Regions from separate parts of the Drancourtella sp. An12 genome, predicted to be linked through region 1. Evidence: riboswitches for the same ligand, from Rfam matches in the RefSeq annotation. Region 1 holds a riboswitch; the other holds the start of a gene.
The links. Region 1 has a riboswitch for FMN ahead of B5E64_RS10665 (ECF transporter S component). Riboswitches for the same ligand answer to the same signal wherever they lie in the genome.

Region 1 (7,583 bases):
AATATCTGAGAAATGTGATCCGTGAGGAAGGCGGAGATCCGGATCGAGAGACCCTTGCCTATATCAAGACAAAGAGTGGAGCAAACTATTTTGAGGACAGTGAAGGGGAGCCGTGGAGATGCTACAACTTTATCCCGGATTCTGAGTGCTACCAGCTGGTGGAGAAGCCGGAGCAGTTCTATCAGTCCGGCAGCAGTTTTGGCCATTTCCTGAAACAGCTTGGCGATTATCCGGCATCCAGACTGCATGAGACGATTCCGGACTTCCACAATACGGTTAAGAGATTTGAAGCGTTTGAGGTTGCCCTGAAACGGGATCTGAAAAACCGGGAAGGCAGCTGCCGTCCGGAGATTGATTTCGTCCTGAAACGCAAGGATGACTGTGCAGTGCTTGTGAAACAGCAGGATGACGGAACGCTTCCGCTTCGTGTGACTCACAATGATACGAAGTTAAATAATATTCTTTTTGATTCCAGGACTGGAAAAGGACTGTGCATTATCGATCTGGATACGATCATGCCGGGCCTTGCAGCGAATGATTTTGGTGATTCCATTCGGTTCGGCGCGGCGACAGCGGCAGAGGATGAGAAAAACCTGGATCTGGTCCATTTTGATATTTCCCTGTACGAGCTTTATGTAAAGGGATATCTGGAGGAGACAAAGGATGTGCTTACAAAGGAAGAGATCGAAAGCCTTCCGTGGGGGGCCAGACTGATGACACTGGAGTGCGGTATCCGTTTCCTGACAGACTATCTTCAGGGAGATACCTACTTTAAGACAGAGTATCCGGAGCACAATCTGGTGCGTGCGCGGACGCAGTTTCGCCTGGTGGACGAGATGGAGCAGTGCTTTGATAAGATGCAGGAGATCGTTCGGAAATACGCATAAATAATAGCATACAGAAATAAAAAAGGATCTTTTCTGGACAGCCTTTAAATGAGGCGTGCCGGAAGAGATCCTTTTTTGTTTTAGGATAATTTTTCGGTACGAAGAAAGAAGAAAAATCCGATCAGGAACATGACGGCGAGAGAACCGACGCCAAGATTCATGTTTCCTGTGAGCTGGCTCATTGCGGAGACCAGAGTGGTTCCGAGGAAGGATGCGCCCTTTCCGCAGATGTCGTAGATTCCAAAGTATTCTCCGGAGCGTTCAGCCGGAATGATCCGGGCAAAATAGGACCGGGAGAGTGACTGGATGGCGCCCTGGAAGATTCCGACGCAGACAGCCAGAATCCAGAACTGATACTGTTCTTTTAAAGTGATGCCGTAAAGGGCGATCAGAAAATATGCTGCGATACAGATCTTGATCAGGCTTGCGTTTTTGTATTTGCCACTCAGATGCCCGAAAATCAGTGCGGCCGGGAAGGCAACGATCTGTGTCACAAGAAGTGCCAGAAGCAGTCCGGTCGTATCCAGACCCAGAGCTGTTCCGTAGGCGGTTGCCATGTCAATGATGGTGTACACGCCGTCGATGTAGAAGAAAAAGGCAATCAGGAAGAAGAGAATCTTCTTGTTTTTCTTCAATTCTCCAAACACATGGCCGAGCCGGCGAAGTCCAGAGGAGACCGCGTGATCGTGATTTTCGATACAGTGAAGCTGTTTATAGCTTCGAAGAAGCGGTACCGCAAAGCAGACCCACCAGACAGCGATGAGCAGAAATGCAATGCTCATGGCCAGGTTCATCGAGATTCCCAGTGTTTCGTAAAAGAGAACCAGAGCCAGGCTGATTAAAAATGGAACACAGCTTCCGATATATCCCCAGGCGTAGCCGCGGGAGGAGACTTCGTCCATCCGCTCTTCGGTAGTGACGTCGGTGAGCATGGAATCATAGAAGATCAGGCTCAGAGAGTACGCTGCCTTTGCAAGTACAAAAATCAGCAGAAACCAGATCCAGGAGCTTAAGAACCCAAGCACCACGCAGCCGCAGGCCCCTACCAGAAGAGAGAAGAGAAAAAGCCGCTTTTTCCATCCTCTGAAATCCGAGACTGTTCCGAGAACCGGTCCGAGGATGGCGGTGATAATCGTTGCAGCCGAAGTGGCATATCCCCAGAAAGCGAGGTAATCGACTTCCGAGACGTTGGCGCTCGATGCAAGGTAGTTAAAATAAATCGGCATAATGGTGGAAACCAGGAGAGTAAAAGCTGAGTTTCCTACGTCGTAAAAAATCCATTTCTTTTCCAGTGATGTTGTCTTCCATTTCATTGTGAAAGTTCCTCCGTGTCAGGTTTGTAACGGCGCTCTTCTTTTAAGGATAAGACCGGGATATGTTCCCAGCCTGGTTTTGGTCCGAAAGTATGGCGGAAATAAGGCGAGAGCGGTTCTCCGTGATTGAAAAATGCAACATAATTTTTCGTAAGTGAGAGGCCAAGCGGCACGCATGCCTCCATCAGTTTGTGAAGCCTGAGGTTGCTGTCCGCGCAGTGCGGATTGGCTTTTTCCTTCATCAGCAGTCCGCCGAGGCTTTTGTAGGTAAAGGTGGCGTGCATAAAGAATGTTACGAGACTGCGTGTGAGCCGGTCAGAGGTTGTAAACAGGTCATTGTACCAGATCATGGAAGAAATGGAGGACTCTACCTGCCGGACGCTCAGTGTCGGGAAAAACGCCTGGATTGCTTTTGCTCCTGCCGTTGAAGCGTGGAGGTGTGAAGTCACCTTTGCGTGAAGCGGGCGTTTATTCTGTTTCAACAGAAGATAGCGGTCAAACTCGGTTTCAATATCGGAGTGGGTAACCGGATCTTCCGTGAGTTTTTTCTCAATATAGCTGTGGCAGACGCTGTCCAGTGTGAAGTGACAGAGAAAGCCAAGAATGTAGGCTAACCGGGCATGTTTCTCGGATATGGAGGCTGCGGATAAAATCACATCTCTGGAGCGCCGGAAGAATGGTGCAGCGCTTACATCGTGCATGTGGTAGCCGGTCCGGTTGACACGGTTTTTGAGAAGTGCATGGTAATAAAAGAACAGATCCGGGCCGTGCAGTCCGATTTCAAACAGATCCTCATGGAGGGAAATCAGCTTGCGGATATCGGCCGGAAATGCTTTTTTCATCATTTCTCCGAAGGTGTAGTGTGCATAGATGGATGGCATAATATCATCTCCTGTTCATGGTAGTAACAGATACAGCTCCGGCACCTGAAGGCACCGGAGCCGTATCGCTGCATCTGAAATCAGTTTTCGGTTTAGATCTCTCTTGTGTATGTTCTGAGCCATTCTTTCTCCTCATTGTCAAGGTATGGAGAAATTTTCTCATAAACAGTCTTGTGGTAATCATTGAGCATTTTCTTTTCTTCTGCTGTCATGATTTCCGGATTGATGGCGTCAAGGTCCATCGGGATGTAAGTGATCGGTTCAAAGTACATGAACTGTCCGTATTCGTTTTTCTCACCTTCGCATATGAGAAGCTCGTTCTCCAGACGGATACCGTGGCTTCCTTCGATGTAGATACCAGGTTCGTCTGTGATGATCATACCTTTCTCAAACGGCTGAATCTCACCTGCGCGGAACTGCCATCTGAATCCTGCCGGGCCTTCGTGAATGTTCAGAAGGTATCCAACGCCGTGTCCTGTTCCGTGATTGAAGTTTAAGTTTCTGTCCCAGAACGGCTTTCTTGCAAGCATGTCCAGAGTCATTCCGGTGCAGCCTTTTAAGAAGCGTGCGTTTGCAAGGGAGAGGTTACTGATTGCGACCAGTGTAAAGTGATCTTTCATGATCTGCGGGATCTCTCCGAGGGCGTAGGTACGTGTAACGTCTGTGGAACCTTCGTAGAATCCGGCACCGGTATCAGTCAGGAACAGTCCGCCTTCTTTCAGCTCAACATCTGTTTCCGGTGAGGATGTGTAGTGTACGATGGCACCGTGCTCACCATAGGAGCTGATCGGCTCGAAGCTTGGGCGGATGAAGTTGCCCTGTTCTGCACGGAACTCGTCCAGTTTGTCAGATGCGCTCATCTCTGTGATCGTCATCTTGCCCACATTTTCCTTGAGCCATTTCATGAATTTCACATGTGCAACGCTGTCCTTGATCTGAGCCTGACGGATGTTTTCGATCTCTACTTCGTTTTTGATTGCCTTGAAGAGGATCTCCGGGTTACGCTCTTCGACTTTTGCAACACCTTCCGGGATGTTGTTGTAAAGTGCGTAGTTCAGTCTTGCCGGGTCGATCAGAAGCACTTCGTCAGTTCCGATTTTCTTGATGTCTTCGTAAATGTCATTGTACGGATGGAAGACAACACCGTCTTTTTCCAGATCCGCCTTGATTTCGCTGCTTAATTTTGCCTCGTTGATGTAGAGGTCTACTTTATCCATGGTGATCACTGCGTAGGACAGCACAAGCGGGAAGAACTCGATGTCATTTCCGCGGATGTTGAGTGTCCAGCAGATATCATCCAGTGTTGTGAGGACATGAGCAGTTGCTCCGGCATTTTTCATGTCTTCACGGATACGGGACAGCTTGGATGCAACTGTCTCACCTGTATATTTCAGATTCAGTGCGAAAACCGGTTCCTCAGAAAGTGCCGGGCGGTCTTCCCAGATCTGGTCGATGAGGTCATATTCGTAAACGATTTTTCCGTGTTTCTCGGTTGCGATGGACTCGTAATCCTGTCCCTCACCCATGGAAACTACACGTCCGTCAAATCCGAGTGTGCCGTTTTCCGGTAATGTATCAGCAAGGAACTCATGGATAGTCGGGACACCCGGCTCGCCCATTTTCATCAGTTCAACTGTAGAGCCTTCCAGCTGTTTTGCAGCCTGGATGAAATATCTTCCGTCTGTCCAGAGGTAAGCGCCTTCTTTTGTGATGACAGCTGTTCCTGCAGATCCGGAGAATCCGGTAATAAATTTTCTCGCTTTAAAATGTTCCCCAACATACTCGCTCTGATGGAAGTCAGCTGTCGGAACAACATAGATGTCAATTCCCTTTTCTTCCATAAGAGTACGCAATTTTGCGATTCTTTCAGGTACGTTCATAATAAAAACCTCCTATTTTTCCGGCAAACATGCCATTTTCAAACAATCTCATTATAACACAAAAACTATGGGAGAGTTAGTATTATTTTTGTGAAACCTGTGTTATACTCTCGGTAGTGTTATGTAAAATACAGACAGAAGAAAGGAAAAGAACATGGAGCACTACGCAAGGTCGATCATACCGGTGATTGAGTACAACTATGAGAATTTTACAGCTTTGGAGCGGACCATCGCGGATTTCTTTATCCAGAATAAAAAGAAGCGGGATTTTTCCGCAAAGGCGGTTTCTGAACGGCTTTATGTTTCCGAGGCATCTCTCTCCCGGTTTGCAAAAAAATGCGGATTCCGGGGATACAGGGAGTTTATCTATCAGTACGAGGATACATTTCGGGAGAAGAAAAGCAGACCCTTTGCAGATAATACAAGACGGGTGCTGGATACTTATCAGGAGCTTTTGAATAAGGCGTATAATCTGGCTGATGAAAAGAAATTCAAAAAGATTGCCGGGATGCTGTTTCAGGCGGAGAGAATTTTTGTCTGCGGCGTTGGAAGCTCCGGGATTGCCGCCAGAGAGACCGAGCTTCGGTTTATGCGGATCGGGCTGAATATCAATTCTCTCGTGGACCGGGACATGATCCGGATGCGGGCGGTCTTTCAAAATGAAACCTCTCTGGTCATCGGATTCAGCATGAAAGGGCAGACGGAAGAGGTTCAGTATATGCTTCAGGAGGCGAAGCGGAGAGGAGCCGGATGTGTCCTTGTGACAGCGCGGAACAACCCGGATTTCATGGAGTATTGTGACGAGGTGATTCTCGTCCCGGCACTGGACAATCTGGAGTATGGAGATGCGATTTCTCCTCAGTTTCCGATTCTGGTTATGATGGACCTGCTGTATGCCTGCTGCCTCGAACAGGATCAGGAGCGGATCGATGCGTTTTTGCAGGATACGGCCCGCGCACTTACAAATCCATAAATTGCATCAGATGTATTGCACAATGGATATAAGTGTGCTACGATAATACTGCAAATGAATAAATTCTTCGGGGCAGGGTGTAATTCCCTACCGACGGTATAGTCCGTGACCCACGTATGTGGCTGATTTGGTGAAATTCCAAAACCGACAGTGACAGTCTGGATGGGAGAAGAAACAGTGAACATAGAATCTCAGTGCCCCTGGTGCTGGGATTTTTTCTTTCGAAGGATTTACGAAATTTGTAACATCATTCGAAAGGAGAAAAGTATATGAGAACAAAAAACAAAACCTACTACTTCATCATTACGGCTATGCTTTCGGCTGTTGCCGGTATCCTGATGTCGCTGGAATTTCCGATTCCTTTGATGCCGCCGTTTTATAAGGTGGATTTCAGCGACGTCCCTTCTGTGATCGCAACATTTCTGCTGGGGCCGGTGTCCGGAATCTGTGTGGAGGTCATCAAAATTCTGATCAAGCTGATCACGATTGGGACAACGACAATGTTTGTCGGTGAATTCGCCAATCTTCTAGGGACGCTGCTGTTTGTGCTCCCGCTGTGGATCGTGTTCAAAAAGATGGGACAGACGAGAAAGGCGGCAGTGATTTCGCTTGGGATCAATCTTCCGGTCCGGATTGCGTTTTCCTGTGTCCTGAATGCGTGCATTACACTTCCGCTTTATGCATCGGCGATGGGCCTTTCTCTGGATGAAGTGGTCCGCACCGTGGGAGCAGTCAATCCTCTGATTCGAAATCTTCCGCTGTTTCTCATACTGGCGACAATCCCGTTCAATCTGATCAAGCTTTTGCTGAATTATATTGTGGGATATCTTCTGTATGACAGGCTGAAAGAAGTGGGAGTTGTCAAAGGATGGAGGGAACGGTATGATTCGTAAGTACAGAGAACTGACGCGTCTGGAAATGGAACAGGTGGATAAGGAGGAGACGATCGTCCTGATTCCGGTGGGAGCACTGGAGCAGCATGGAAATCAGGCGCCGCTTGGGACAGATGACATCATTGCGGAAGCAATGGTGGAATACCTCGGAAAAGCGTTGGAGGAAGCCGGAGAAGCAGACTTCCCGATTCTTGCGTTTCCGGTTATTCCGGTTGGCCTGAGCACAGAGCACAAGAATTTCTGCGGATCCATTACTTTAAAGCCGGATACGTACTATCATCTGCTCTATGATATCAGTGAGAGCCTTTACCGCCATGGTTTTCGGAAGATCGCATTTCTTGTATGTCACGGAGGAAATTTGCCGGTGATTCAGATCTTAAGCCGTGAGCTTCGGAGTGAACTTGGAATGTCGCCGTTTATTCTGTCATCGGGAGCATTTGGACATCCGGATGTACAGGCAACAATATCAGAAGGCAATCATTACGATTTTCATGGAGGAGAAATGGAGACATCCATGGTGATGGCGGTCGACGAGACACTGGTGAAGCTGGAGACTTCCGAGGCGGGAATACCAAGTGCGTTTGTAGGCAATCAAACGCTGAAGACCGGAGGAAATGTTACAATCGGATGGGTTTCAGAAGACTGGAAGACAGCGGAAGGGAAACCGATCGGTATCGGAGGCGATCCGGGCGGAGCTACGGCCGAAAAAGGCCGGATTATTCTGGAGACGAGTGCGAAAGTTCTGGTTCCAGGGCT
Region 2 (7,583 bases), on a different contig from region 1:
TTCTTCACAGATGTTTTTGATGGAGAGTGCATCGTACCCTTTCCTCTGAAGAATACTCTTCGCGGCGGAAAAGATCCGGTTTTTCGTTTCAAGAGATTTTTGCTGCTGCTTTGACAGAGTCTGTCCGTTCGTTTCTTTCATAATCAGTGCCCTCCTTATCATCCAAAATATAACATAGGAAGAGTCAGATTTCAAGAAAAACAGAGCAAACTCTGTTTTTATGAAGTTGCGCAGAAAAAGACCTTCCGCTATAATGACAGGGAAGTACTTTTTTGGAAAGGAATCAAAAAATGGATATTATTCAGAAGATTACGGAAGAACTGAATGTAAAAAAATGGCAGGTCGAAGCGGCAGTCGGACTGATTGATGAAGGAAACACGATCCCGTTTATTGCAAGATACAGAAAAGAAGCAACCGGAACACTGGATGACGAGCAGCTCAGAAAACTCCATGAGAGACTTACTTATCTTCGGAATCTGGAGGAGAAGAAAGCGCAGGTGCTCTCAAGCATCGAGGAGCAGGGAAAGCTTACCGAAGAACTGAAAGCTCAGATTCAGGAGGCGCAGACCCAGGTGGCGGTGGACGATCTGTACCGCCCGTACCGTCCGAAAAGAAGAACGAGGGCGACAATCGCAAAAGAAAAAGGACTGGAGCCGCTTGCGGCGCTTCTCCTTTTACAGAAGTTGAAAGAGCCGGCGATTGAGGCGGCCAAAGCCTATGTATCGGAGGAAAAGAATGTTGCCTCCCCTGAAGAGGCACTTGCCGGCGCACAGGACATTCTGGCTGAGATGATCTCCGATGAGGCAAAATACCGGACGAGAATCCGGAAGATGACGTTCCAGAAAGGAAAGATTGTTTCAGAGGCAAAGGATGAAAAGCAGGAATCGGTCTATGAGATGTACTATGAGTTTGAGGAAGCAGCATCCAGGATTGCCGGTCATAGAATTCTGGCTCTGAACCGGGGAGAAAAAGAAAAAATTCTGACGGTCAGAATGGAAGCGCCGGAAGAAGAAATCCTCCGCTATCTGGAAAAACAGATTATTCATGGGGATAATCCATATACAGAACCTGTATTAAAAGAGGCGGTCAAGGACAGCTACAGTCGTCTGATTGCGCCGGCCATTGAGAGGGAAATCCGCAATGAACTTACGGAAAAGGCGGAGGACGGGGCCATTGCTGTGTTCGGGAAAAATCTGACACAGCTTCTTATGCAGCCTCCGATTACAGGACGGGTTGTGCTTGGCTGGGACCCGGCATTCCGGACCGGATGTAAACTTGCGGTTGTGGATCCGACCGGAAAAGTGATCGGAACGACAGTGATTTATCCGACAGCGCCGACTACCCCTGCCAAAATCAAGGCATCCAAGGACCTTCTCAAAAAGATTATTCCGAAGTATCATATCAGCCTGATTTCTCTTGGAAACGGAACAGCATCCAGAGAATCGGAACAGTTTATTGTGGAACTGTTAAAAGAAATCCCGGAAGAGCACGTACAGTATGTGATTGTAAATGAGGCGGGAGCGTCAGTGTACTCCGCAAGCAAGCTGGCATCGGAAGAATTTCCGAATTTTGATGTGGGACAGAGAAGTGCCGCGTCAATTGCAAGAAGGCTTCAGGATCCGCTTGCAGAACTTGTAAAGATTGATCCAAAATCCATCGGGGTCGGCCAGTACCAGCATGATATGAACCAGAAAAAGCTGACGGAAGCGCTGAATGGCGTGGTGGAAGACTGTGTCAACAAGGTCGGTGTAGATTTGAATACGGCATCTGCTCCGCTTTTATCCTATATTTCCGGTATCTCAAACACAATCGCAAAAAATATTGTGGCTTACAGAGAAGAAAACGGAAGATTTACAAACAGAAAGCAGCTTTTAAAGGTGCCGAAACTTGGACCGAAGGCATATGAGCAGTGTGCGGGATTTATGCGGATCGAAGGCGGGGATAATCCGTTTGACAGGACAAGCGTCCATCCGGAATCCTACGAAGCGGCAGAAAAACTTCTGAAAAAGCAGGGATTCACAACAGAGGATTTAAAAGCAGGAAATCTTGCAGCCCTTCCGGCCACCATCCGCGACTACCGGAAACTGGCAGAAGAGCTTGGAATCGGTGAGATCACTCTGCATGATATTGTAAAAGAGCTGGAAAAGCTGGCCAGAGATCCAAGAGAAGAGATGCCGAAACCGATTCTCAGGACCGACGTTCTGGAAATGAAAGACTTAAAAGAAGGGATGGTTCTGAAAGGAACGGTTCGCAATGTCATTGACTTCGGGGTGTTTGTGGATATCGGCGTTCATCAGGATGGTCTGGTACATATTTCCGAAATCACCGACAAAAAGTTTATCAAACATCCGTTGGAAGCGGTCAGTGTGGGTGATATCGTGGATGTTAAAGTACTGAGTGTGGACCTCAAGAAAAAACGGATTCAGCTTACTATGAAAGGAATCCGGTAAAGAATGCTGCTTACCCTGAATGTAAAAGACAAAAAGGTATTGAATTTTCCAAAAGACTGTTCTATACTAAATGTTAACAGGAAAAAATTCTTCGGGGTCGGGTGAAAGTCCCAACCGGCGGTGAAAGTCCGCGACCTGCCATTGGCAGCTGATCCGGTGCAATTCCGGAACCGACAGTACAGTCTGGATGAGAGAAGAAATGTACGAATCGTCAGATATCTGTATCTGAAGCAGAGCATCAAACCCCGGAACATATGGTTCCGGGGATTTTTTTGTACATTCCCATTTCCATAAGGGAAACTTTATGGCAGGAAGAGTTTCTTTTCTGAATTGAGTCTATCATTCAAAAAAAGGAGAGAAGAAACATGGAAAACACGCAGAAAAACACACAAATAAGAAGAAGAAGCAGTACGAAAGTCAGATCGATGGCCCAGGTCGGCATGCTTGCAGCGGTAGCTACCGTCCTGATGCTTTTTGAATTTCCGCTTCCTTTTGTACCGAGCTTTTACAAACTGGATATCAGTGAAATCCCGGTCCTTCTTGGAACATTTGCGATGGGTCCTGTGGCGGGAGTTATGACAGAATGTATCAAGATTCTTCTGAATTTCGTGATTAATGGGACTACAACAGGCGGTGTGGGAGAGATCGCAAACTTCCTGATCGGATGCAGTCTCTGTGTGCCGGCGGGTCTGATTTATCAGAAGATGCACACAAAAAAGGGAGCGATGATCGGACTTGCAGCAGGAACAGTATTCATGACGCTGATCGGATGCGTGCTCAATGCCTATATCCTGCTTCCGACCTATGCTGCAGCATTTGGAATGCCGCTTGATACGATTGTTCAGATGGGGCATGCATTGAATCCGGCAATTGACGGAGTTGCAACTTTTGTGATCCTTGCAGTGGCACCGTTTAATCTGATCAAGGGTATTCTGGTATCGGCAATTCTGCTTTTGATCTATAAGAAAGTCAGTCCGGTCCTCCATAGAGTAAATGAGTAAAAATGACAGAAAATTACTAAACCGAAACCTCTGCTGTGCGCAGAGGTTTTTCTGATCCTGGAAAAATCAGGAGATTCTTCGCAAACTTGCTGTTGTAACCGCGGACAGGATGCGTTATAATTTCAATATTCGGAAATATGGAGGAATACAGATGAAACCAAGTTTTGAAGTGAAAATGACACAGGAAGCACTTTTTGAATTTCTTATGTTTCATACATATCACGGGATCAAGGGAATTTTATACCTCGTAGTGGGAGTTGCCTGCTGGATCGGTGCGATTATAAGTTTTGCGATGGGCAGGGTTTCCTGGGGGCTGGGGCTTGTGTTTGTTTTTGCAACTCTTTTGTTTGTTGTACCATCGATCTTAAAGTTCAGTGCAGCCAGTCAGTTAAAGAAAAGTAAAATCTACAACACGCCGATCCGCTATACGCTGGAAAAAGACGGGCTCAGAGTAGAGCGTGCCGGAAAAAATAAAATCACTCCGTGGAAAGATATGTACCGCGTTATGATGACACCGAATCTGGTGGCGATTTATCAGACACCGTATGCGGCATTTATTTTCCCGAACAGTGATATCGGACCGCAGATGGATCCTCTGAAGAAGACATTGCGGACATTGTTCCCGGAGGAGCTGATTGAGGATAATTCCGGTAAGATCCTTCCGTTTCTGTTTTCAAGAAAGAAGAAAAAGAAAAAATAGGGAGGAGACACTATGGTAAGAGAGACATATTCAGAGCAGGAGACGTTTGAGCTCGGAAAAGAAATCGGCGAATCGGCCCAAAGCGGAGATGTCTTTACTCTGGAAGGGGATCTTGGCGTCGGCAAGACGATTTTTACAAAAGGGCTTGCGTACGGACTTGGAGTACGTGAGGATGTTGTAAGTCCGACCTTTACGATCGTGCAGGAATACGAAGACGGGCGTCTTCCGTTCTATCATTTTGACGTGTACCGGATTGGAGACGTGGAAGAGATGGATGAAATCGGATATGAAGATTACATTCACGGTGAAGGCGTATGTCTGATTGAGTGGGCGAATCTGATTGAGGAGATTCTACCGGAAACAAGAATCCGGATCGTGATTGAAAAAGATCTGGAAAAAGGATTTGATTACAGAAAAATTTCTATCAATAAACTGGAGGGATAATAATGTCAAAGATTATATTAACAGGGGACAGACCGACTGGAAAGCTTCATGTCGGACATTACGTCGGTTCTCTGAAAGGGAGAGTAGAGCTTCAGAATTCGGGAAAATATGATGAAGTGTTTATCATGATTGCGGATGCTCAGGCTCTGACAGACAATGCGGACAATCCGGAGAAGGTGCGCCAGAATATTATTGAGGTTGCGCTTGATTACCTTTCCTGCGGACTGGATCCGGAAAAAGCAACGCTTCTGATTCAGTCACAGATTCCGGAGCTTTGTGAGCTTTCCTTTTATTATATGAATCTGGTAACCGTATCAAGGCTCCAGAGAAATCCAACGGTAAAATCCGAAATTCAGATGAGAAACTTTGAGGCGAGCATTCCGGTCGGATTTTTCACCTATCCGATCAGCCAGGCAGCGGATATCACCGCATTTAAGGCAACGACAGTTCCGGTCGGTGAAGACCAGCTGCCAATGCTGGAGCAGACAAAGGAGATCGTGCGGAAGTTTAATTCCGTTTACGGAGAGACGCTGGTAGAGCCGGAAGTTCTGCTCCCATCCAATCAGGCATGTCTGAGACTTCCGGGTACAGACGGAAAGGCAAAGATGAGCAAGTCTTTGCATAACTGTATTTACCTTTCCGACAGTGCGGACGATGTGAAAAAGAAGATTATGAATATGTTTACCGATCCGAACCACCTGAAGGTTTCTGACCCTGGAAAAGTGGATGGAAATCCGGTATTTATCTATCTGGATGCATTCTGTAAAGACCGTCATTTTGAAGAATTCCTTCCGGAATATGCAAATCTGGATGAACTCAAAGCCCACTATACACGCGGTGGCCTTGGCGATGTGAAGGTAAAACGCTTCCTCAATGAAGTGATCCAGGAGGAACTGGAGCCGATTAGAAAACGGAGAAAAGAATACGAAAAAGACATTCCGGCAATCTACGAGATCCTGAAAAAGGGAAGCGAGAAAGCGGAAGAAGTAGCGGCAAAGACACTCTCTGAAGTGAAGGCTGCCATGAAGATCAATTATTTCGATGATGCCGAGCTGATCAGAGAGCAGGCAGAGCGATTCCAGAAATAGAAGGGGCGTTATTATGCGGATACTGGCACTGGACAGTTCGGGCCTGACAGCAAGTGTGGCTGTTGTGGAAGACGAACAGATCCTGTTTGAATATACGATGAATTATAAAAAGACACACTCTCAGACATTGCTGCCGATGCTTGATGAGGCGGTCCGGATGACCGGACTTTCTCTCGGATCGGTGGATGCGATTGCTGTGGCAGGAGGGCCGGGGTCTTTTACCGGACTTCGGATCGGTTCTGCGACTGCGAAAGGACTGGGACTTGCACTTGATAAGCCGCTCATCCATGTGCCGACGGTCGATGCCATGGCATACCGAATGTTCGGATGCAGCGGGCTGATTTGTCCGATCATGGATGCAAGAAGAAATCAGGTGTACACAGGAATCTACCGGTTTGAAGAGAAGTTTGAAACAGTAAAAGAGCAGTTGGCGGAGGACATTACCGTCCTTGCCGGAATGCTCAATGAGCTTGGAGAACGCGTTGTATTTCTCGGGGACGGAGTGCCTGTATACCGGGAGAAAATTGAGGAGACAGTAAAAGTGCCGTATGTTTTTGCACCGCCTCATATGTGCAGGCAGAGTGCGGCGGCAGTCGGCGCGCTTGGACTGGTTTATGCGAAAAAGGGAAAGACAGAGCATGCGCGGGATCACAAACCGGACTATCTCAGGATGTCCCAGGCGGAGAGGGAGAGACTGGAACGAGAAAAGGAACAACAACATGATTGCCCGTAAGGCCAATGAAGAAGATGCAGCCCGGATTGCAGAGATAGAACGGGCTGTTTTTTCTGATGCGTGGAGTGAAGATGCAGTCAGGGAGACGATGTGCCAGAAAACGGCGGAAATCTACGTGGCAGAGGATAGGAAAACAATTGTCGGGTACATTGTGATTTATACAGTGCTTGATGAAAGTGAAGTTGTTCGGATTGCCGTTGACACCGGATTCAGGGAAAGAGGAACAGGAGGCTTTCTTCTTGACACCGTAATTTCAGAAGGCGCATTGAAAGGAACTGCCGTATGGCATCTTGAAGTCCGGAAAAGTAATATGGCAGCACGCGCCCTCTATCAAAAGAAGGGGTTCCGGGATGTCGGAATCCGAAAAGGATTTTACGATAATCCGAAAGAGGATGCGGTTCTGATGACAAGAAGTCTGGAAACCGTTTCCGGTGTACAGGAAGAACGGGACAGACTATAATAAAGGCGTAACAAAAGCGAAACGAAAGTGGAGGGATTTGTATGCGCCGCTATACGATGAAAGAAAGAAGAGAAACAGAAACGATTTTCTGCAACGGGTGTGGAAAAGAAATCAAGATAAAGGATGGCGTAATACGGGAAGGGCTTATTTCTGTAGAAAAAAGATGGGGATATTTTTCTAATAAGGACAACGAGGTGCACCGTTTTGATCTTTGCGAGGAATGCTATGACAGGATGGTTTCGCAGTTTGTGATTCCGGTGGAGAAGGAAAATGAAGTCTGACCAGACAGTCCCCTCCCGGTATGCAGCTGTTCTTTACTGAGAATAAAAGACTTGCTCTTTTTGTGGAAGAAAAGTCAATGATAGGACAGTTAGGAGAGAAAAAATGCTGGATGTTTGTTTGTTGGGAACCGGCGGCATGATGCCGCTCCCATATCGTTGGCTGACGTCACTGATGATGCGCTATAATGGAAGCAGTATTCTGATCGACTGCGGAGAGGGAACACAGATAGCGATCAAAGAAAAAGGATGGAGTTTTAAGCCGATTGATGTGATCTGCTTTACTCATTTTCATGGAGATCACATCAGCGGGCTTCCCGGACTTCTGCTTACCATGGGGAATGCGGACAGGCAGGAGCCCCTCACCTTGATCGGGCCGAAAGGGCTGGAACGGGTAGTGAATGCACTGCGCATTATTGCACCGGAACT

Region 2: another riboswitch for FMN. It lies ahead of B5E64_RS11450 (ECF transporter S component); the one in region 1 lies ahead of B5E64_RS10665 (ECF transporter S component).

What each region holds. Positions count from the first base shown of each region.
Region 1 covers NZ_NFLO01000011.1:42,273-49,855, reverse strand. Annotated here, with positions in the region: gene B5E64_RS10690 (phosphotransferase) at 1-887, shown strand, start outside; gene B5E64_RS10685 (MFS transporter) at 968-2,200, opposite strand; gene B5E64_RS10680 (zinc dependent phospholipase C family protein) at 2,197-3,081, opposite strand; gene B5E64_RS10675 (aminopeptidase P family N-terminal domain-containing protein) at 3,174-4,961, opposite strand; gene B5E64_RS10670 (MurR/RpiR family transcriptional regulator) at 5,116-5,934, shown strand; FMN riboswitch at 5,994-6,112, shown strand; gene B5E64_RS10665 (ECF transporter S component) at 6,204-6,827, shown strand; gene B5E64_RS10660 (creatininase family protein) at 6,817-7,583, shown strand, end outside.
Region 2 covers NZ_NFLO01000013.1:3,175-10,757, reverse strand. Annotated here, with positions in the region: gene B5E64_RS11460 (TetR/AcrR family transcriptional regulator) at 1-141, opposite strand, end outside; gene B5E64_RS11455 (Tex family protein) at 291-2,450, shown strand; FMN riboswitch at 2,534-2,653, shown strand; gene B5E64_RS11450 (ECF transporter S component) at 2,816-3,451, shown strand; gene B5E64_RS11445 (YcxB family protein) at 3,603-4,151, shown strand; gene tsaE (tRNA (adenosine(37)-N6)-threonylcarbamoyltransferase complex ATPase subunit type 1 TsaE) at 4,164-4,595, shown strand; gene trpS (tryptophan--tRNA ligase) at 4,598-5,683, shown strand; gene tsaB (tRNA (adenosine(37)-N6)-threonylcarbamoyltransferase complex dimerization subunit type 1 TsaB) at 5,697-6,416, shown strand; gene rimI (ribosomal protein S18-alanine N-acetyltransferase) at 6,403-6,876, shown strand; gene B5E64_RS11420 (hypothetical protein) at 6,933-7,157, shown strand; gene B5E64_RS11415 (ribonuclease Z) at 7,261-7,583, shown strand, end outside.